DNA from 3 places in the Bradyrhizobium sp. B097 genome. Region 1 is predicted to be linked to each of the others. Evidence: riboswitches for the same ligand, from Rfam matches in the RefSeq annotation. Region 1 holds a riboswitch; each other region holds the start of a gene.

Region 1 (7,543 bases):
CTCGTCCGTCTCGGGAACGCGTGGAGAATGGATGTCGTACACGCCCGGCCCGATTTGATTTGGATATTTGTAGCTCCTGAACGCGTCAAGCAGTTCCATTTTCGAGCGCGACGTCTCAATCGAGATGACATCCGCGTCCATTGCTGCGATCGCATCGATGATGTCGTTGAATTCCGAGTAGCACATATGGGTATGGATCTGGGTTTGATCGGCGACGCCCGATGAGCAGATGCGAAAGCAATCGCCGGCCCACTCGAGATAAGCCGTCCACTCCGATCGACGCGATGGCAATCCTTCGCGCAGGGCAGCTTCGTCGATCTGGATCATGGTCGCACCAGCATTCTCGAGATCGCCGACTTCGTCTCGGATCGCGAGCGCAATTTGACGACAGACCTCGCTTCGGGGAATATCATCGCGAACAAACGACCAGTTCAAGATCGTTACCGGTCCGGTCAACATCGCCTTCATCGGTTTCTTGGTTAGCGATTGCGCGTAGCGCCACCAGTCTACGGTAATCGGCTGCGGCCGTGAGACATCGCCAAACAGGATCGGCGGCCGGACACAGCGCGAGCCGTACGATTGCACCCAACCGTTCTTGGTAAATGCGAAGCCGGCGAGTTGCTCGCCGAAGTACTGCACCATGTCATTGCGCTCGAACTCGCCATGCACGAGCACGTCCAGACCGATGTCCTCCTGCCAGCGTACGGCGCGCGCCGTCTCTTCCTTGAGAAACTTGTCGTATTGCTCGTCGCTCATCAAGCCTCGCGCATGCGCCGCTCGGGCATTGCGGACGGCAGTGGTCTGGGGAAACGATCCGATCGTCGTGGTAGGAAAAGCCGGTAGTCCAAAGCGCTTGCGCTGGATCTCGGCACGACTGGCAAATGGGCTGGCGCGCCTGCGCATGGTCTGGTTGATCGCTCTGAGCCGGACAGCGACATTGGCATCGCGGATCTTCGGCGAAGTCCGGCGGATGGACGCGGCACGCTCGGATTCCGCAAGAGCTTTCGCAACATTCTGGTCGCCTGCGAGTGCTCGCGCCAAGGTCGCGAGCTCGCGCATCTTCTGAACCGAGAAAGCAAGCCAGCTCTTAACGTCGGAAGCGAGCTCCGTCTCGAGTTCAACATCGACCGGCACATGAAGCAGCGAGCAGGATGGAGCGATCTGGACGCGATCCTTGCCAAGCTTCGCAATTGCAGGATCCAGCCGCTGGCGGAGCGCCGACAAGTTCGACCGCCACACATTGCGGCCGTCTATGACGCCAAGCGACATGACGAGATCTCTCCGGCCGCCAGCAATGATCTCGTCCAACAACTGTGGCGCGCGAACCAGATCGACGTGCAGCCCGGCAACAGGCAGGCGCAAGGCGGTGTCCAGATTGTCGCAGAGGTTGCCGAAATAGCTGGCTACCATGATCTTGATGGCCGGCCCCTCCTTTGCGAGCCGGTCATAGGCATGGAGCAAGGATTGTCGCGAGCTCTCATCCAGATCGAGGACGAGGCAGGGTTCGTCGAACTGAACCCAGTTTGCCCCGCGTTTAGCCAATTCCTGCAGAACCTCGATATAGACCGGTATCAGGTCATCCAGCAGTGACAGTGGCTGGAAGGCAGGATCCGCGCTCTTGCCGAGCTTTAAGAATGTGACCGGCCCGATCAGGACTGGGCGGGTCTGAAAGCCAAGTGCCTTGGCTTCCTCATACTCCTCGATAGGCTTGCGACAGGACAGCCTGAAAGTCTGTCCACGGTTAAATTCCGGGACCATGTAGTGGTAGTTGGTGTCGAACCACTTGGTCATCTCCTGCGCGGGCGCGCCATAGGCGCGCGGTCCGTGACCGCAACTCGCATCCTGCCCGTCGCGTTGTGAACCGCGTGCCATGGCGAAGTACGTCATGAGCGAAACGGATTCGGTTTTCGGCGCGTAGATTTCCGGGATGGCTCCAACCATGACACTGGTGTCGAGCACCTGGTCGTACAGCGAGAAATCGTTCGACGGAATGACAGTGACACCGAGGGATGTCTGGCGAGCCCAGTTCGCAGCACGCAGGCCGGCTGCGTCCTCGAGCAACTGCTGTTCGCTGATTCTTCCGGCCCAGTAGCTTTCGAGCGCGAGTTTGAGCTCGCGCCTTGGACCGATGCGTGGCGTTCCGAGCGTGGCAACCGGAAGCGAGAAAAGAGACATAGCGTTAACCCCATATTGGGGACAAAGGCCATGGCGGACGCAGGCAGCGAAGTCGCGCGAGCGACGGCTGCTTGGCGCACCACCGGGACACCCCGCCCGTGGACGAACATATTGCCGGGGCAGGTCTCCTGGCTCGCGGGTCATCGCCGCTGTCCGGCCTTCCCGAAGCCGCGCAGGCTTCAGTGACTCTGTTGGACAGCGGCTCTCCGCTCACAGTTGCGGGGGCAGCGCCGGCATTGGCACCGGCTTCCCTCTTAGCTCCGGATCAAGTGGGACCCGGAGAACCTCGACGACTGGGATTATCGGCAAGAGAACTCGTCCGTCAACCTCTTAAATTAATGCCATGGCCTCTCTTATGCGAATGATGGTCCACCTCCATTATTGATCTCGATGTAGAAGCCGCTCTGCAATCATGGAAGTCACAATGACCATGTCACGGATGGTGCGTTGCCGTGAAGCCGCGCGTCATATCTGTGCAAGAGACAAAGGCGGCCTGCGCGATGAGGGCCATTGCGTCGAGCAGACGGTCTTCATGTGAGTTAGCTACGGTTGATCAAGAGCGCTACCCTGCGTCCGCCTTCTCCACCAACGATCAAGGATCGGTGTTGGCAAGTGCAAGACATATGCGGAACTCCAACAGCATACTCAGCGAGCGTATTGTCTTACGATGCCAGCCAATTCTGGTAGGCGTCACGCAGGTCTTTTTCGGCGATACTGCCTAAGCAAGCATATCGAACCGCCTCAACGAGAGCAGAGAGGCCCGCAATGAAAATGGCTGTTTGGAGTGCCCTCGGCGTCTTTTCTGTTGGCGTCTTTGCGGTTGGCCTGTTCGGGTGGATGGTAAGGCCGTTTATGAGTCAACCCGTTAGACAGATACTCTCGAAACTATTGAGCAACTCAAGCCGAAGCTAACACGGCTCGACGCCCCTACCCGCCTTACGAATATCGACACGGCGTGGAAGCGCACTCCTCCAATCATGAATAGCGACGACCCGTCGATGAACGACGGGCCGATAACGTGCCATCGCGCCTGCGCCGCGCGAACGCCACCGTCTCATTCGCCTGCTCGAGGGGTGCGCTTCCTCGGCGTCTATTCCAAATGCTCGGCACTGGAAATCGACTTCGCGTCGTTGAGCGACCTCGCGTCGTTTTGGACAGTAGAGCACCAAGCACAACTGGCCCCTCCTCGAAACTCCAGAAGCGTCGCATGGTCGCGAAGGAGCGCCAAGCCGCCGCAGTGGGCGCCTTGGCTGCAGGTGCTCAAAGGCATGGCAGCGATCGAACGCCGACGTTGCGGCGACGACACCGATCCAAACGGTTCAATGGCCGCAAACCGTCTCCCAGCTGCCGCCAGGAACCTGGCGGGAAAGCGTTCGCCTGCGCGGTCGAAGATCCAGTGCGTGACAGAGATAAATCGGGGAAGTCGCGGCGGATAGGCTGAATGGAAACATCAATACGCGCGCAAGTCGGAAGGCCAACAAAGACGACACAAATATCGTGCGAACTGCCACCTATTACCTGGCACGAAGAATGCAGGCCCTCGGCCTGCCCAGGCTTCTCCTCCTGGGCAGGTCCAGCATCGCAAATTGAGGCTTTGGCTGGCCATCGAAGTTAGCGGCGCGTGGCATGGAGGGGACAGCGCCTGTTCGCGCGGGACACCGGCGGGCGTCCGCGTCACGTCGCCGCTAACTTCTTGCGATCGCGCATAGCACGTTGAAGGTTGGTCCGCTTTGGAATTGACGTGTGGATGAAAACCAGATGGCCGGCGGTTATGAAGAAAATGGCTGGAAGACGTGTGCTTTGGTTCTGTCTCGGTCGATCACTGATCTTCCTGGCCGGGCTGGCTGCGACGAGCAACAATGTTATCGCCAACGACAACGGCCCTGTTGAACGAGTCAAGTCAATGTGGCGAGCACAGGACGGTGACACTATAGAACACATTATCTCCAAGGTCTCGAAAGTGGCGCAGTTCGTCCCTCAAACGTGGGGAGTCGCTGAAGGAATTGACCGAACTGATTACGTTTATCTTTCATGGACCAGGCACCGGAACCATAAATCAGACGAACAGTACGTTATTGCTTGGAAGATCGCCGCCGATGGGGCGATTAAACTTGCGTCGACGTATGCAAAGCCGATTGAATTGGGCTGGCGCGCCTTGGCGCTCTCGTTGATCGCCAGTGAAATCACAGATGGCGAAGAGGACGCAAATCTTCCATTTCTGCATGATCCGGCCAACTTCAACTTCGTGACGACCGCGCAAGGCAAGCTCGGCAATCTTCTGCGGCACGGGCGCTGCAATATCATTGAACCCGTCGAAGTGGATTACGTGCCAAAGCGGAATGACAAGCCGACCGAGAAAAGTGATCTGTGGCGCGTTTTGCTTTTGGTGAACTGTAATACCCCAGGGCCCCATTATTTTACCCATAATGGGGTCATCACCTTCGAGAAGAGCGAGGGACAAGATTGGGCACCGCAATCCTTCTTTGCCAAGCGTATCGCGGCCTTTCCTCCTGGCGCTTGGTTCGATCGCATAGAACCAGATGAACGGGAAGCATTGAAGAAAGCGCGAAAGGCCTCAGCAAATGGTCGCACGGAGCAAGATCGCGCTGCAGCTCCTTGACGCTGAGCGCCTCGGAGCAACGGCAAAGAACATGCGCTCCGAAAGTTGACACGTGTCCTGTTACGTCTCCGCAATCGACCGCGAGGAAGTCGCCCCCGTGACCAAGCGGCCGCGTGCCAGCCTACGAGAGCCGGTTTGGCCCTCGCCGCTCGCACGCAGCGAGTGGACGCCAATCATCCGCGGCGCGGCCAGCTCTCCGCGCCATCGTTCACGGAATTTGACCTAGAGATGCTTGGGACCGAAGCCCCGATCAGGCGTGCATCGCGCGGCTGATTGGTACCCGCGCGAGCGTGAGCATGAGCGACGCCGAAGGCGGCACGCGGGACCCAGTGCAGCGACGAGACCGCTTAAGAGGGTACCCGGGAACGGGGCAATGATAACGACGCCGGCATACTCCATGGCGGCGGGCCCCTTTCCCAAAGGTTTGGCTTCCTCACGGTGCGAGGAGGAAATCCCCCCATGCTCAGCTTCGCCGAACTCGCGGGCCAAGCGCGATACAGTGCGCGCCAACTAGGAGAGACCATCGAGGCCGGAAGCATGCCGCAACACACACCGGAAGAAATCGCTTGAACCTCACCTTGCGTCAGGACGTAGGGTGGAATCCACGACTAGGCTTTCACAAAGCAAACGCCGGATGATGCAACACAGGCCAAATGACAGACATGGTGCGATCAAGCAGTCGAATGTGGCGGCGCCGGACCGTACGGGTGTCTAAGCGGATGGACCAAGGGCGAAACGTTTTCGGGATGAAACACCGCGTGATGATGGCCGCATTGCTCGCTATCATCGCATCTCCGGTTTGCGCGGCAAAACTCAGCGGTCCTCCGCGCATCGTCGACGGTAATATGATCGAGATCGAGCAAACTAAAATTCGGCTCTCGGGCATCGACGCGCCAGAGACCGATCAGATTTGTCTCGACGCCCATGGCCAGAAATGGGCTTGTGGCGTAGCTGCTCGCGATGAGCTTATCAAGCATTCGAACGGACGAACGTGGGATTGTCACACCACAGGGGTAGACGAGTACGGCAGGTCACTCGGGAGCTGCTTCATCGCAGGCGAGGACGTGAGCGCGTGGATGGTGAGCTCGGGCTGGGCACTATCATCGGGTCGATATACCCATACCTACGTTATCTATGAGGTTGTGGCGAGCAATGCCTATGCGGGCCTTTGGTCGGGGGCGTTCATCGCGCCTTGGGACTGGCGTCACCGCAACAAGGGGACGATCATTATTGGCGCGAGCTCGGTACCGACCGAAGCTCAGGAACTCCTGCTCGGATCCGCTTTGCTATCGGACCCGCCCTCACCCGAGTGTCTGATAAAGGGCACCGTGGGCCGCAAGGGCGAGCGCATTTATCATTTGCCCGAGCAACTCGGTTACGGACAAATCGATATGACGAAGAAGCTGGATGATCGCTGGCTCTGCAGCGAAGCAGAGGCCGAAGCCACGGGGTGGCGTAAATCCGCGCGATGAGTGACAAATGCATCCAGACCGTTTTCCGAACATGTCTTATCCGATCATGATCGTGCCCTCGCGCCGCTCGCTGTTGCTGTTCGCTGTTTCGGCGGTTGGCATGCGGCTTGGCAATATTGTTGACGCGAAGGAAGCAAAAGGGCCGCCCAAGCCGGACAACTTGCTCTCGCCTGATGCTGCGCTGAAGCGGCTATTGGAGGGTAATGACCGCTATGTTCAGGGCGCATCACGAGGCGGCGATTTCAAAGGCGAGCGCCAGGCTTTAGTCGATGGGCAAAATCCATATGCGGCGGTGCTGAGCTGCGCCGATTCTCGCATAGCGCCCGAACTTGCCTTCGACAGTGGACTTGGTGATCTGTTTGTCTGCCGCCTCGCCGGCAATTTTGCCAACGATGACACGGTCGCCAGTATGGAATATGCGGTCGCCGTGCTGAACACGCCGTTGATCATGGTACTCGGTCACGATCATTGCGGCGCGATAGACGCCACGATCAAGTCGCTCCACGACGACAAGCCGCCGCCGGGGCGTATTCCATCCCTCGTCGCGGCGCTTGCGCCTGCGGTAGAGAGATCTCGCCAGCAAGCCGGTGATACGTTCGCCAATGCGACCCGGCAAAATGTCATCGATAACGTCAATAAGCTCAAATCGGCGGGTCCGATTCTGAGCGCGGCAGTTGGACAGAACAGACTGAAGGTAGTCGGGGGTCTGTATCGGCTCGACACCGGCAGGGTCGATCTGCTGAGCTGACGCTGGCACCTTCGCGCGGGCGCCCAGTCGCTTGCAGGCCCACCAGGGCTTCTTGAGTCCCGCGAAATTCGCTCATCCGTCGGCTGCAGATCCGCTCCACAATTGTGGTACAGCTTCGGGATAAGCCTTGATATGCGCGGGCTCTTAATCCTCCTCCTATTTTTCGTACTGATGTTGGCAACGCGCGGCCATCACCAAGATAAATTCGTGCCGCGACCGACAGCGTCCATGCCTCCGCGTTAATGCCCGAGCCAACAGAGTTGACTGAAGCTGCAGAACGCGCTGCGAGGCATGTCGGGGTCTGCGCTCGGTCTGTAGGATCCGCGAGAAATTCCAGCAGAATATTCTCGCCGGCTCATCCGCTATGGCATCGATACAGATCGTCCCGTTTAGGGTCACCCGCTCAGTTAGGGCTGAAGATCAGATAGAGCAGGATTACGACCACAACAGCTGTCCAGCCGGCGGATGTGAGGAAAACGGTTACTCGCGTCGGCATCGGAGGGCAATTCCGCTCTAGGTGTTTGGTCG
Region 2 (7,543 bases), 1.0 Mb from region 1:
CGCTGCGCTCGCTGCACGACCATGTGGCTGCGGTGGCCAATCCGCTTGCCGCCGGCGACATCGCGGCGGCGCGTTCGGCGGTCGCGCAGATTGTCGGACGTGATCCCGCAACGCTCGACGACACCGGCATCGCACGCGCGACCATCGAGAGCCTCGCCGAGAATGCCTCCGACGGCATCGTGGCGCCGGTGTTCTGGGGCGCGCTGTTCGGCCTGCCGGGAATCCTCGGCTACAAGGCGATCAACACGCTGGACTCCATGATCGGCCATCGTACCGAGCGGCACGAGGCGTTCGGCTGGGCTGCCGCCCAGATCGACGATCTCGCCAACCTCATTCCGGCGCGGCTGACCGGCCTGCTGTTCGTGTTGCTTGCCCCGCGGCCTTCGCAGGCGTGGTCGTGCATGTTGCGCGATGCGCACCGCCATCGCTCGCCGAATGCCGGCTGGCCGGAAGCCGCGATGGCCGGCGCGCTCGATGTGCGGCTCAGCGGGCCTCGCATCTATCACGGCAGCATCGCGGATGAGCCCTGGCTGAACGAGGGCGCGCGCGATCCGGCTGCCGCTGATGTCCTCGCCGGGTTGAAGCTCTATCGTTACGCCATGATGCTGTTGGTCGCGGCGTTCGTCGCCCTGGCGCTGGCGTGAGGAGCGGCGCATGCGTGAGCACGGCGGAAATCTCGATGTCGCCCAGCAGCGCTTCGGCGGCGCTACGGAAGACTGGATCGATCTGTCGACGGGGATCAATCGGGTGCCTTATCCTGACGTCGATGTCGAGCTGCGGCAATGGAACGCGCTGCCGTCGCGATCCGAGATTGAATCCCTCCATCACGCCGCGCGGCAGGCCTACCGCACCGACGCGCCGATCGTGGCGATGAGCGGTGCGCAGGCCGCCATTCAGTTGCTGCCGCATCTGGCGCCGCGCGGGCGGGCACGGATCCTTGCGCCGACCTACAACGAGTACGCCGGGATGTTGTCGGCCGCCGGTTGGGACGTCGATGAGGTGTCCGATCTCGCAGCGCTTGCGGGAGCGGACACTGCCATCGTCGTCAATCCGAACAATCCGGATGGCAGGTGCCATGATCGGGACGAACTGCTCGCGCTGCTGCCGCACGTTGGCCGGCTCGTGATTGACGAGAGTTTTGTGGACGCTGTACCCGACCTGTCGCTTGCAGGAGAGGCCGGACAATCCGGGCTCCTGATCCTGCGCTCATTCGGCAAGTTTTACGGACTTGCGGGCTTGCGGCTCGGCTTCGCTATCGGCAGCGAGCTGGATATCGCCGCGCTTGCGGCGATGGCGGGACCATGGCCGGTTTCGGGGGCCGCGATCGCAATCGGGCGGCGCGCCTTGCTCGATCACGACTGGACAACGGCGACGATCGCACGGCTGGCGGATGACTGTGTCAGGCTCGATGCGGCGGCGCGATCGCAGGGCTGGACGCTGCTCGGCGGCACGCCGCTGTTTCGTCTCTACGACGTTGGCGATGCGCTCGCCGCGCAGGAGAGGCTTGCTCGAGCGCTGATCTGGTCGCGCGTCTTCCAGCAAAAGCCCGGATGGTTGCGTCTCGGTCTGCCGGGCAGCGAGGCCGAATGGTCCCGTCTTGCCGCCGCGTTGTCGCGCTGATGGTTTAGCGCGCCAGCGCGAGCAGGCCTTCCACATCAAGATGGGTCTCGATGTGCTCGGCAAGCGCGTCGAGCGCGCTCTCGACCCTGGCGCCGTACGGCTGATCCGCCGCAGGGATATCGAGCTGTGCAAGAAACGCCTTGCGAAATTCGTCCGAGGTGAACAGGCCGTGCAGATAGCTGCCGTGAACGCGCCCGTCACGCGACATGGCGCCTTCCGGCGAGCCGTCAAGCATTGAAAAAGGCCGCGCGCGATCCGGGCCATCGGTGCGCCCGATGTGGATCTCGTAGGCGCTGATCGGTTGACGGGTCGCAGCATGCATCGCGCTGACGCGGGTCAGCGTCTTCTGTTCGGTCATGGTTGTGGTGACATCGAGTAGCCCGAGGCCGCGCGTTTCGCCGGCGAGCCCCTCGATCCCCTCAGGATCGGCGACGCTTTGCCCAAGCATCTGGTATCCGCCGCACAGCCCGAGGATGTGGCCGCCGCGGCGATGATGCGCCAGCAGGTCGATGTCCCAGCCTTGCGCGCGCAGGAAGGCGAGATCGCCGCGGGTGGATTTCGAGCCGGGCAGGATGACGAGCTTCGCGTCGCCCGGAATGGCTTCGCCCGGCCGCACCATCACGAGATCGACGCCGGGTTCGAGCTTCAGCGGATCGAGATCGTCGAAATTGGCGATCCGCGACAGCGCCAGAAACGCGATCTTGCACTGGCCGGGCTTGCGCGCGTCGCCAAGCCCGAGCGCGTCTTCGGCAGGTAGCTCACCGGCGCGAGCGAACCAGGGCAGCACACCGAAGCCGCGCCACCCGGTTCGGGCTTCGATCAGGCGGTAGCCGTCGTCGAACAACGTCGGATCGCCGCGGAATTTGTTGATGACAAAGCCCTGGATCATCGCGGCATCATCGGGGTCGATCACCGCCTGGATGCCGACGAGCTGCGCGATCACGCCGCCGCGGTCGATGTCGCCGACCAAGACCACGGGCACGTCGGCCCTGCGCGCAAAGCCCATATTGGCGATGTCGGACTTGCGCAGATTGACCTCGGCGGGGCTGCCGGCGCCTTCGACCAGCACCAGGTCGCCGCGCTGCTTCAGGCGCCCAAAGCTCGCCATCACCGCGCCCATCAGCGACGGCTTCATGGCGGCATATTCGCGCGCGCGGGCGGTCGCGATCCGCTTGCCGTGCACGATGATCTGGGCACCAACATCGGTTTCCGGCTTCAGCAGCACCGGGTTCATGTCGGTGTGCGGCTCGACGCCGGCGGCGAGCGCCTGCAAGGCCTGCGCGCGGCCGATCTCGCCGCCGTCGACGGTCACGGCGGCATTGTTCGACATGTTCTGGGGCTTGAACGGCAGCACGCGCAGGCCGCGTCGTCGCGCGGCACGCGCGAGGCCGGCGACGATGAGCGACTTGCCCACGTCCGAGCCGGCCCCCTGGATCATCAACGCGCGCGCCATGGTGCTGACCGTCAGAACTCGACGCCCGGCTGCGCCTTGATGCCGGAGCGGAAGGGGTGCTTCACCAGCGTCATCTCGGTGACGAGATCGGCGATCTCGATCAATTCGTCCTTGGCATTGCGCCCGGTGAGCACGACATGCGTCATCGGCGGCTTCGAATTGGTCAGGAAGTCGACGACATCGGCGATCGCCAGATAATCGTAGCGCAGCGCGATGTTGATCTCGTCGAGCACGACCATCCGCAAGCTCGGATCCGCGATCAGCTGCTTGGCCTTTTCCCAACCGGCTTGCGCTGCCGCGACGTCGCGGGCGCGATCCTGCGTCTCCCAGGTAAAACCTTCGCCCATCGCGTGGAATTGACAGAGATCGCCGAAATGCCCGGTCAGCAGGCGGCGCTCGCCGGTATCCCAGGCGCCTTTGATGAATTGCACCACGGCGCAGGGAAAGCCATGCGCCACGCAGCGCACGATCATGCCGAAGGCGGAGGAGGATTTTCCTTTGCCGGCGCCGGTATGAACGATGATCAGGCCCTTTTCACCGCTTTTGGTCGCCATGATCTTGTCGCGGGCGACCTTCTTTTTCGCCATTTTGGCGGCATGCCGCGCATCCAGCGAAGGGTCGGTGCCGACGGCGCGATCTTCAGCGTCGTTTCCATCAGAAATCATCACGTTCCTTCGGCTTGACAAGTGCGAGGCCAGGACGAATGGTGACCCCGCGTTGGTTCCTGTCCTACGACAGGCGAAGAGGGAATGCGATAGGGCTCAGACCGCAAGGTTTGCCCGAAGCGCAGCCGCCCCCGCGACCGTGACCGGAGAGATGCCCAAGCCACTGATTTCCTGATGGAGTCGGGAAGGTGGGCATCAAGGGAGAAATCCTACTCCGCAAGCCGGGAGACCTGCCGACGCAGTGTGTTTGAGACCGGCGGACGGGGTGTTCCGCGACGGGGAACGAACCTGTTCACGTCAGGTTCGTGTGCCTCATCGCTTCCCGCAGTCAATCCAGGAAGGGCGATGAGCGTTACACTTCATGTCTGTATCACCTGTCGCGCCGGCCAGACGCTGGCCGAAGGTGAGGTCGCGCCCGGTGCGCGCCTGCATGCCGCGCTTGTTGAGGTCGGCGTGCCCGATGACGTCAATCTGGTTCCGGTCGAATGCCTGTCGGCTTGCAGCCAGGGCTGCTCGGTTGCGCTCAGCGCGCCGGGGCGGTGGTCCTATGTCTACGGCCGCCTGTCCGCTGATCATGCCAAGGATGTGATCGCCGGCGCCTCTGCCTATGCGGCGGCGCCTGACGGCATCGTGCCGTGGCGCAGCCGTCCCGAAATCTTTCGCAAGCAATCGCTTGCCCGCATTCCACCCCTCGCCGTCGTGCCGGAGGCCGCAGAATGACCACGCTCGCCAAGGTTCCGGTCACCGTCGTGACCGGCTTTCTCGGGTCCGGCAAGACGACGCTGATCCAGCATCTGATCCGCAATGCCAACGGCAAGAAGCTCGCCGTGCTGGTGAACGAGTTCGGCAGCGAAGGCGTCGACGGCGAGATCCTGAAGTCGTGTGCCGACGCCAATTGCCCGACCGAGAACATCGTCGAGCTCGCCAACGGCTGCATCTGCTGCACCGTCGCCGACGACTTCATCCCGGCGATGGAGCAATTGCTCGCACGCCCTGTGCGGCCCGATCACATCGTGATCGAGACATCCGGCCTTGCCTTGCCGAAGCCGCTGCTGAAAGCGTTCGACTGGCCGGAGATCCGTTCGCGGATCACGGTCGACGGCGTGATCGCGCTGGCCGATGCCGAGGCCGTTGCCGCCGGCCGCTTTGCGCCTGACCCGGCCGCGGTTGATGCGCAGCGCGCCGCAGACGACAACCTCGACCACGAGACGCCGCTGTCCGAAGTGTTCGAGGACCAGATCGCCTGTGCCGACATCGTATTGCTGACCAAGGCCGATCTCGCCGGAGCCGAGGGGATCAAAGCGGCTAAGGCGGTAATTGCGGCCGAGATGCCGCGCGAGGTGCCGATGTTGCCCATCGTCGACGGTGCGATCGATGCCCGCGTGATCCTGGGCCTCGAAGCTGCGGCAGAGGACGACCTCGCGTCGCGGCCGTCCCATCATGACGGTGAGGACGAACACGAGCACAACGACTTCAATTCCGTGGTGATCGATCTTCCGGAGATCGCGGATGTCGATGCGCTGATCGCGTCGATCAAGGGGCTGGCACGCGAGCAGAACGTGCTGCGCGCCAAGGGCTACATCGCGGTCGAAGGCAAGCCGATGCGGTTGCTGGTGCAATCGGTCGGCGAGCGGGTGCGGCATCAGTTCGACATGCCCTGGGGCGCGCGGGCGCGGCAGTCAAAGCTCGTCGTGATCGGCGAACACGGCGACATCGACGAAGCCGCGATCAGGGCGCGACTAGGTGTCTGATGCACGTCATCTTCCGCGAGAGCCGCGGCCTTGAGGAGACCGCGACACCAAGGGACCTCGGCCAGGATCCGGCCGATCTCGTGGTGTTGTCGTTTTCCGACAGCGATCTCGCTGCCTTCGCGGCCGGCTGGCGGCGGGGCCGCGCCGCGCTGCCGTCGCTGCGGCTCGCCAATCTCGCGGCGCTGCGCCATCCGCTTTCGGTCGATACCTATATCGAGCGGACACTGTCGCATGCGCGCGGCATCCTGGTTCGGCTGATCGGCGGCGAACCCTATTGGTCTTACGGGCTGGCCGCGGTGCATCGTCTGGCGAAGGAGCGCGGCATCGCCCTGGTGGTGCTGCCGGCGGATGGCCGCGACGATTTGCGGCTGGATGAATTCTCGACCTTGCCGGTCTCGACGCTGCGCCGCCTGAAGGTGCTGTGCGACAAGGGCGGCCCCGTTGCCGCACAGGCCGTGATCGCGCAACTGGCGCTGGCGTCCGGCCTTTATGCCGGGCCGGTTGTCGGTGAGATCGATCTTCCCGAGATCGGCGTCTACGATTCCCGGCGCGGTGCCGTCGCGGCGCTGCCGGCATCGGATGGCCGGCCGCTTGTGCTGGTGACCTTTTATCGCTCCTATCTGGCGGCGGGCGACGCGGCTCCGGTCGATGCGCTGATCGAGGCTTTGCGCGAAAAGGGATTCGACGCCCACGGTGTCTTCGTCACCTCGTTGAAGGCGGCGGGCGTGGCCGACTGGCTACGCGCTCAGTTCGCGCAATGCCCGCCGGCCGCCATCGTCAATGCAACCGCATTCTCCGCGGCCGGTGACGACGGCACGACGCCGTTCGATGCCGCATCATGTCCGGTGTTCCAGGTCGCTCTGTCGACGGCGCGGCGCGAGGATTGGGCCTTGTCGCTGCGCGGCCTGTCGCCCGGCGATCTCGCGATGCATGTGGTGCTGCCGGAGGTCGACGGCCGCCTGTTCACGGGTGTCGTCAGCTTCAAATCGCCCGGCGAGCGCGATCCGGATCTGCAGTTCGCGCATCTTGCGCATCGGCCGGATGCCGAGCGCGTCGCCGCGGTCGCCGCGCGTGTGGCAGCCTGGCATCGGCTTGCCGGCAAACCCGCCCGGGACAAGCAGCTCGCCGTCGTGCTCTCGAACTATCCAGGCCGCCCGCATCAGATCGCGCATGCCGTTGGTCTCGATGCACTTGCCTCGGTGGAGGTGTTGCTCGCCGACCTCGTGGCTGCGGGCTTTGATCTGGAGCCGGTGGAGTCGCTGGGCGGCGTGCTGCTGCACCGGAAGCTGACATGGGACGTGGCCGAATATCGCGCGACGATCTCGAACCTCCCGCAGCAGCTCCAGGACGATCTTGCGCGCGCATGGGGCGCGCCGCAGGCTGATCCCGATTGCCGTGACGGTGCGTTTCATTTCGCGGCGATCCGGAGCGGCAAGTCGATCATCGCGGTTCAGCCGGAGCGCGGTGACGTCGGTCAGCGCGATACGGACTATCACGACCTCTCGCGAACGCCGCGCCATGCCTATGTCGCTTTCTATCTGTGGCTCAGGCAGCACGGCATCGATGCCGTCGTCCATATGGGCGCGCATGGCACGCTGGAGTGGCTGCCCGGCAAGTCGGTTGCGCTGTCATCCGCATGCTGGCCGGAAGCGCTAATCGGCGATCTGCCCGTCGTCTATCCCTTCATCGTCAACGACCCCGGCGAGGCCGCGCAGGCCAAGCGCCGGATCGGTGCCGTGACGATCGGCCATCTGCCGCCGCCGCTGGCGCAGGCGGCGGTGCCGGAGGGCTTGCGCAGGCTCGAGCGTTTGCTCGATGAATATTCGACTGCGGACGGCCTCGATCCGGCGCGGCGGCAGCGCCTGATTGCCGCGATACGCGAAGAAGCGCGCATCGCCGGGCTGGAGGACGATCTCGGTCTCGCGGCGTCAGTCTCCGCGGCCGAAGCCATTCCCCAGATCGATCGTTTCGTCTGCGATCTCAAGGAAAGCCAGTTCGGCGACGGCCTGCATGTGTTCGGGCAGGGCGCTTGCGGCGATGCAGAGCGGGCAGCG
Region 3 (7,543 bases), 3.4 Mb from region 1:
TCCACCAAGCGCTGCGAAACCCCGAGGCGCGCGGCGATTTCCCGGAGTGGCGTGCCTTCCAGGCGGGATGCGAGCAGGATCGTCCGGCGGCGCGGCGTGAGCTCCTCAAGCACCTGCTCCAGATGCGCAATCTGCTCCCGCGATTCGACCTCGCGTTCCGGCCCGGGCGCCGCGTCGGCGATCTCGAGCATCGGCTGCACCTCGAACCGTTTGATGCGGCGCGTCTCCTGGCGCTCCCGGCTGATCGCAAGATTGAGCGCGCTGCGCAGCAGATAGCCGATCGGGCTGTCCACCACGCCCGGGCCGTTCTTGTCGCGAAGGTGCAGCCACGTCTCGTGAAGGGTCTCGCGGGCTCTTTCGTCGCCGAGACGCCGCGCGAGGCGGCGTCGAAGCTCGTCGTAGCGCTCGACGAGCACCTGCCGAAGCGTGGTCGAAGTGGTTTCCGTCATCGCGCGACCAGTCCCGGGCGCCTCGGGTCACGCGCGGCACAGTCGCCGGTCTCGGAAGGCGGCCGCGGCGAAACCGCCATCATGACGGGCTGCGGCATATCCGGCGGCGGCGGTCGGCCGATGACGACAGCACGCAACAGGGCGGCGATCGCCTGGTCGCGCGCGCTGTCATCGGTCGAGCCGAGCAACTGGGGCTGCAGCACCTCGCCGGCATGCCCGATCCAGAACCTGAACTTGATCCGATAGCCGCCCGGCGCGGTCAGCGCTGACCGGCAGAATGCCTCCTCAATGCTGCTCTGGACGGACGCAAGATACGGCATGAAGCCGCGCATCGACGCCGTCTGCGGCGCAGTGGCCGCAGGTACAATCGTGAAGGCGTTCGCCGCGGCATAGACCGCGACCAGACCGGTTCCTTCGAGCAGGAGCTGCAACGCCATGTCGGGCGTCATCGATCCCTTGACGGCCTGCGCGCGGCGTCCCCCGGCCAGTGTGGCGTCGTAAACGACCTGAAGACCGGTGGCCGCGCTGTAGGCATCGAGCGCGGAGACCAGAGGCTGGCTGCCAATATCGAAGTCGACCGTTGCCGGCGTCCGAACTGATTCAAGGCTTGCGGCCATCGTTACCGTCTGGATATTCCCGGCAACGAGAGTGCCTATGACCAGGCCAAGAAAGCGCTGCCACATCCGATCATGCTTCGAGCGCAGCCCGATCTTCCGACCCATTGAACAAAGTGCATGAGGCGCCGCCTTGATCCTCAAGCCCAGCCGAACAGCACGATCTATCGGTGATCGATAGAGCCGTTCGTCAAACCCCGCGGCAGGCGCAACATAGAAACAGATTGTGACAATCTGCTAACAAGGGCCTCGCACCGGCCGCACCTTGCGCCGTCGCAGCCGGCGCCAGCCGATCACGATACCGCTGATCGAGACGATGGTGCCGACCGCCGACAGCAGCCAGACCACGACATCGCGCGCCGGCGAGATGCGCAGCAGCAGCGGGAAATCCAGGCTGTGCAGCGCGTTGAACAGCCAGCGATAGGACCGGCGGCTGTCGTCGCTGCGGTCGAGGATCTCGGCGGTGCTAGGTGAGATGTGCAGCCAGGTGTGGGCGGGATCGTCGAAGCCGATCCGCAGCACCGGAAGCTCGCGCGCATGGTGCAGCGTGTACCAGTAGGCGTCCGGCTCATCGAGCTGTCGCGCCGATATCATCGCAGCTTTCGGCATCGCGCGCCGGGCGGCCGCGACGATCTCATCCTGCGAGAGCGTCACGGGCGCGCCGGTCACGGGATCGGCGAGGCTGCGACGGCCGCCGCTAGCGTCGAGCACCATCAGGGGATGTCCGCCGATCCAGACGAAGCGCGCCTCCACGGCTGATACCGGCGGCGGCGACGGCAAGCCGGCGACGATATCGGGCGTGTCGTGGCCGCTGTAAGCGACCGCGATCTCGCGCGTGAGGCCGCGCCCGGAGAAGGCGCCGCCGGGATTGAGCGACAGCCAGCCGCTGAACATCCAGGTGAAGACGAAGATGCCGCCGACGAGGCCGGCGATATGATGCCAGGCCATCCAGCCGCGATAGGGCGAGATCGCGCCATCAGCGTAACGGCGCGTCAGCCGCAGGCGCAGAATGCCGATCCAGAAGCCGGTGACCGCGACGACGAGGCAGATGCCCGAGATCCACAGCACCACGTCCCGCCACAACGGCCCGTCCTTGCGCAGCACGGTCGGATAGATCCAGTGCGGGATCGACCCGAGCCAGTTCCAGACGCGTTCCTGCCGCGTGGTGTCGAGCGCGATCTCGCCGGTGCGCGACGAGACGTAGAGCTCGGTGCCATCGGGATCGCCGAGGCCGATCAAATAGAGCGGCCGCAACGGATCGAAGCGCGCGGTGACCGACCATTGGTCGCGCGTCACCGTGTCGAGCAATTGCGGACGCACCGCGTGCGGATGATGGCGTGCAATGGCCAGCGCCTGATCCGGCGTGACGCGATCGATCACCCGGCCATCGATCGCCGAGATGGTGATGGCGCCTCCGTTCCAGCCGTTCACGCGATAGACCGGCGCGTCGTCCATCATCGACAGGCGAAGGTCACGCGGATAACGCTCGACACCCGCGACCGCCATCGCGCGATCAGGAGCGACCTGCACCTTGCTCCAAACGATGCCAGGGAGCGCAGAGAGGCGCTCGTCGTCAGTGAGGCGCGGAAACGCCACATACATCATGACGAGGCCGGAGATGAACCACATCGCGAAGAACAGACACGTCGCAATGCCGATCCAGCGATGGACGACATAAAGCCATCGCCGCGCTCGCCGGATCAGAGCGTTGCGCATGGTCAGAACTTCACGTTGACGGACAATTCGGCGGTGCGCGGCATGCCGAGCAGCCACTGTCCCGTCCCGTTCGAGGTCACCGCGTAGACCTTGTCGAACAGATTATAGACCCGGAACGCAACCGTGGTGCGGTCATCCGGCTTCCACCTGATGCCGCCATTGACCACATTGTAGCCCGGCCGCAATTGGGTGTTGGCGAGATCGGAGTACATCGCACCGACGATCTGCACGCCGCCATAGACCGACCAGTTGGGCGCGAAGTCCCAGGTCAGCCAGACGTTCGAGACCTGCTGCGGAACGTTGACCGGAACATTGCCGTTGTAGCTGACGACCTTCCCGCTAACCACCTGGCTGTTGTTGTCGTATCTCGCACGCAGCAGCGCAAGATTGGCGTCGACGCGCCAGCCGTCGTTCAGCGCGAGCCCGATCGTTCCTTCGACCCCGCGGGATGATTGCTGGCCGATCTGCAGTGCCAGGCCGGCGGTCGGATTGCTGGGATCGGGAATGGTCAGGCCGGTCTTGACGATCTCGTAAGCGGCCAGCGTCCACTCACCGCGGCCGCCCCAGAACGACTGCTTGACCCCGATCTCGGTCTGCTTGCCGGTCGCGAGCTGGAAGGTTTTCTGCGAGGTCGACAGCGAGATCAGGTTGCTGACCGGATCGACGCCGACCGCGTACTGACCATAGAACGCGAGGTTCTTGATCGGTTCGTACACCAACCCGGTTCGCCAGCTGGTGCCCGACAGCGTGGTTTCAAAACTGTTCGCCGGCGTCTTGTAGTCGGTGCGATCGACCTCGGGACGATCGTACCTGACGCCGGTGACGAGCGACAATTGATCGGTCAGCGACAGCCGATCTTCGGCGAACAGCGCGTACTGATTGACGATCGCGTTGAAGCCCGGCGTCGTCGCCGTGGTCGTCGCGAAGAACGATCCGGGATCGAACACGTAAGGGTTGACCGACGACGCGCCGCCATAGGGCGAATTGTTGGTGTGGGTGAAGTCGATTCGGTTGACGTCGAACCCGGCGACAAACTGGTTCGCGAGGCCGAAGACGTGACCGCTGAAGGTCGTATCCATCCGGTTGCCGAGCTGCTTCTGGTCGTGGAAGATCTCGATGTAGCTGGAGCGGTCGATCAGCTGGGTCTTCGGGTTCCAGGTGTAGTTTTCGATATCGCGCCAGTGCCGCTCGCTGGTCAGGTAATACAGCGTGTTGTTGATCTTGATGCCGTCGGCGACGTCCCACTCGGTCTTGAACTGGGTCCAGCTGTCCTGATAGCGGATCGCGCTGTCCAATGCGTTGTAGTTCTTGAAGCGCAGCGCGTCCTGGATCGAGCCGTTGATCAGCGGCGTGCCGAAATAGCGCGACGGGCTGCGGTCGCCGTAATCCTCGGACAGCGTGAAGGCGAGATTGTCCGATGCCTGCACCCGCACGGCGGCGGAGACCACCGCATTCGAGGTCCTGTCGCGATCGACCCAGCCGTCCGACATGTTGCCGGTGGCGTTGATGCGGTAGGACACATTGGGATTGATCGGACCGGTGCTGTCGACCGAGAGCCGTCGCGCCATGTTGCTGTCGAGCGAGACCTCGGCCTCGTTGTAGGGCGTGCCCTGCGGCTTTTTCGGAACGACGTTGATGACGCCGCCGATCGCGCCTTCGCCATACAGCACCGAGGCCGGGCCGCGCAGCACTTCAACGCGCTGGGTCGACCAGGTGTCGTAGGGGAACGTCAGGGTGCCGGAGCCGATATAGAAGCGCGTGCCGTCATACAGCGTCATCACCGAGTTGCTGCCGGCAAAGCCGCGGGTGCTGAACGACAGTCCGCCATTGCCAGGCGCCGGCGTTGCGGTGAATCCGGCCGCGTTCTGGGTGACGGCATCAAGCACATTATGCTGGCCGCGTTCGGCGATGGTCTGCGCCGTGATGATCTCGACGCTGGCCGGCGTCTGCAGCGGCGTCAGATTGAGGCGACTGCCGGTGCCTCCCTGTGTGGTGGCATTGAGCGTCGGCGATGCCGTTCCCGATGCGCCCGACGCCGCGGCGCGCGGCGCGCCAGCGGTTGCCGCGGCCGTCGCAGGTCTGGCGCGCGGCCGCGACGACGTCGCCGAGTTGCGGCTTCGCGCCGCAGGCTTGGGCTTTGCTGATGTCGAGGGCGCGACCTCGATCGGATCGAGCGTTGTGGGTGGGGATGTTTGTGCCGAACCTTCAGCCGGCAACAGCAGCGATGACAGGGAGCAAACGAGACCGAGGCGCCAACGGCGCGCGGCGGGAGAGGACGGAGACATGAAAGGACTCGCGGTAACGTGGCACGTCACCGCGAACGCGGACTGGCGCATTGCCCCAGAGGCAGTGCTCCCATCCCACCAGGACGCCCCCGCCCGATGTGCTCGCGTGTGACCACGACTGACGGCAGGTCTCCTGGCTCACGGGTCATCGCCTGTCGACGCCTTCCCGGACCGATGGCCCAGTGGCAAATTGACGAAAGGCTCGCCGTTTACAGTTGCGGGGACAGCTGCGGCATTGGGGTTACCCTCGCACCGCATTCCCTTTTGATCCCCGAAGGGAACCGTCGGCAAAAACGATAGGTGGTGCGGGATGGACTGTCAATTCGATGCGATTGTCGCACACATGCTTTGCGGGATGATGCTGCGGCGATGACACGGGGACAGCGAGGGCCGACGCGGGTACTTCTTATCCCCGTCATCCCTGCGCAAAGGCTTCGCCTTTGTCGCTGGAGGTGCGAGCGGAGCGAGCCTCGAAGGATGCATCGGCCACCAGCCGGGCCGTCGACCCTTCGAGACGCGCTTCGCGCTCCTCAGGGTGACGGTGTGAGAATTGTAGCGAGCGGCCTCCCCACGCAGTCGTCCTGGCGAAAGCCAGGACCCATAACCACCGAATTCGATTGGGAGTGCGATAGCGGCCTCAGCGTCGCACAACAACAAGCGGTTGGGGTAATGGGTCCTGGCTTTCGCCAGGACGACGCTAAATGCATTCACATTCTCTCTGGATGACGGATCACTCGACGCATCCCTGCATCACCTCATCGATCTCGGCTCGCGACAGCGCGCCCATCTCGGCGATGAACACGATTCGCGTGCGTGGCACGCCGGGTGTCGGCACGCCGCCGGCGGCCAATGTCGCGCGGCCGCCGGCGAGTTGAAACACCGTCAGCCGGCCGGGCTGCTCCACCGTCTCGAACAATCCCTTCGCCCGCGCCAGCTTCGGCGCCAGTCTGCCGATCGCCTGCTGCAAGCGCGGCAGCGCTACCTTCCGCTCCGACGTCCAGCTCAGGGTCTCGAACCGATCGGATACCGGTCGTCGCGGCGCGGTCTCGCGCGGCGCCGGCAACTGATCGAGGTCCGCGGGAAACAGCAGCGCGGCCGGCACCTCGCCATGCAGCGCATCGACCACCACGGCCGCCGGACGCACTGCCCGCACCGCATCGCGGATCGCGGCGCACGCGGCTGCATCGGCCAGATCGACCTTGCTCAGCGCCACCACATCTGCCGCCCGCAGCTGCGAGCGCAGCAGCGCATCGTTCAGCATCGCCGCAGGCTGCGTCGCGTCGACCACGCACAGAACGGTCTCCAGCGGCGCCTCCTTCCAGATCACCGGATCCATCAGGTTGCGCACGATGTCGGCGGGATCGGCGATCCCGCTGGTCTCGATCACGATGAATTCGGGACGCGGATCACGCCGCAGCAGGCCAGCGAGCGTGCGCAGCAGATCGCCCTCCAGCGTGCAACAGATGCAGCCATTGCTCAGGCTGACCACGCCATCGCTGGCGCCGGCGATCAGCTCCGCGTCGATATTGATCGCGCCGAAATCATTGACCACGGCGGCGATGCGCCGGCCTTGCGCATGCGCCAGCAGATGGTTCACGACCGTGGTCTTGCCCGCCCCGAGAAAACCCGCGACCAGCAGGATCGGGACCGCCACCTCAGCCCCCAGTGACCGGCCGGCGCACCGGCCGGCCCGGCCGTGCCGCGACGTCGAGCACGCCATCATTGATCAGCGGCTGGCCGCTGACCACGAGATGCCGCACGCCTTCCGCCGGGCGGTTCATCGCGGAGAAGGTCGCGCGATCGCTGAGCGTCTCGAAGTCGAACACCACGACATCGGCGTCGGCGTCGACCTGCAACCTGCCCTTGGCGCGCATCGCCGGCGTGCTCGCGGACAGGATTTCCGCCGGGATCAGCGCGCATTTGCGGATGCCCTCGAGCAGCGACACCTTCCTGCGCTCGCGCACCCATTCGCGGATGAAGCGAGTGAAGCAGCCGGCCGAACGCGGATGCGAGGTGGCATCATCAGGCAGCGGCCAGGCGTCGCCGGTGTAGGGGCGGCCGTCCGACAGCGTCCACGGCATCGCGTCGGACGCGATCGCACCGCCCGGATACAGCACCGCCATGTCGAGCAGATCGCGATGATGCGCGTTGTTCTCGATATCGAGCACATGCCACAGCACCAGCGTCGAGGGCTCTGCGGCCTGCGCCGCCAGCAGCTCCTCGCGGCTGCCGAAGCGATGACCGTCGGTCACGCGCTGCACCGAATCGTAGCCGAGGCCGTTGCGCTCCTCGAATTTGGGATCGCTGAAGAAGGTCGCCGCCAGCACGGTCGAGCCGGTGCCGTAGGGATAGGCCTCGACCGTGATCGGCAGGCCCTGCGCCTGCGCTTTCGCAATCAGCGCAACGCAGCGTTCGATGTCCGTCTTGCTCGACGAGTTGAAATGGCAGATGTGCATGTGCGCGCCGGTGGCGCCGGCAT

Evidence for each region. Region 1 has a riboswitch for cobalamin ahead of metE (5-methyltetrahydropteroyltriglutamate--homocysteine S-methyltransferase). Riboswitches for the same ligand answer to the same signal wherever they lie in the genome.
Region 2: another riboswitch for cobalamin. It lies ahead of AAFG07_RS27130 (DUF1636 domain-containing protein); the one in region 1 lies ahead of metE (5-methyltetrahydropteroyltriglutamate--homocysteine S-methyltransferase).
Region 3: another riboswitch for cobalamin. It lies ahead of AAFG07_RS04495 (TonB-dependent receptor); the one in region 1 lies ahead of metE (5-methyltetrahydropteroyltriglutamate--homocysteine S-methyltransferase).

The regions. Positions count from the first base shown of each region.
Region 1 covers NZ_CP152412.1:6,825,650-6,833,192, forward strand. Annotated here, with positions in the region: gene metE (5-methyltetrahydropteroyltriglutamate--homocysteine S-methyltransferase) at 1-2,175, opposite strand, end outside; cobalamin riboswitch at 2,276-2,479, opposite strand; gene AAFG07_RS31470 (nodulate formation efficiency C protein) at 3,923-4,795, shown strand; gene AAFG07_RS31475 (thermonuclease family protein) at 5,542-6,267, shown strand; gene AAFG07_RS31480 (carbonic anhydrase) at 6,275-7,015, shown strand; partial or broken gene AAFG07_RS31485 (IS5/IS1182 family transposase) at 7,536-7,543, opposite strand, start outside.
Region 2 covers NZ_CP152412.1:5,792,417-5,799,959, reverse strand. Annotated here, with positions in the region: gene cbiB (adenosylcobinamide-phosphate synthase CbiB) at 1-644, shown strand, start outside; gene cobD (threonine-phosphate decarboxylase CobD) at 655-1,620, shown strand; gene AAFG07_RS27140 (cobyric acid synthase) at 1,625-3,073, opposite strand; gene cobO (cob(I)yrinic acid a,c-diamide adenosyltransferase) at 3,085-3,738, opposite strand; cobalamin riboswitch at 3,775-3,991, shown strand; gene AAFG07_RS27130 (DUF1636 domain-containing protein) at 4,084-4,458, shown strand; gene cobW (cobalamin biosynthesis protein CobW) at 4,455-5,489, shown strand; gene cobN (cobaltochelatase subunit CobN) at 5,489-7,543, shown strand, end outside.
Region 3 covers NZ_CP152412.1:973,149-980,691, reverse strand. Annotated here, with positions in the region: gene AAFG07_RS04510 (sigma-70 family RNA polymerase sigma factor) at 1-449, opposite strand, end outside; gene AAFG07_RS04505 (STN domain-containing protein) at 446-1,207, opposite strand; gene AAFG07_RS04500 (PepSY domain-containing protein) at 1,301-2,779, opposite strand; gene AAFG07_RS04495 (TonB-dependent receptor) at 2,782-5,064, opposite strand; cobalamin riboswitch at 5,170-5,365, opposite strand; gene AAFG07_RS04490 (GTP-binding protein) at 5,795-6,718, opposite strand; gene AAFG07_RS04485 (amidohydrolase family protein) at 6,720-7,543, opposite strand, start outside.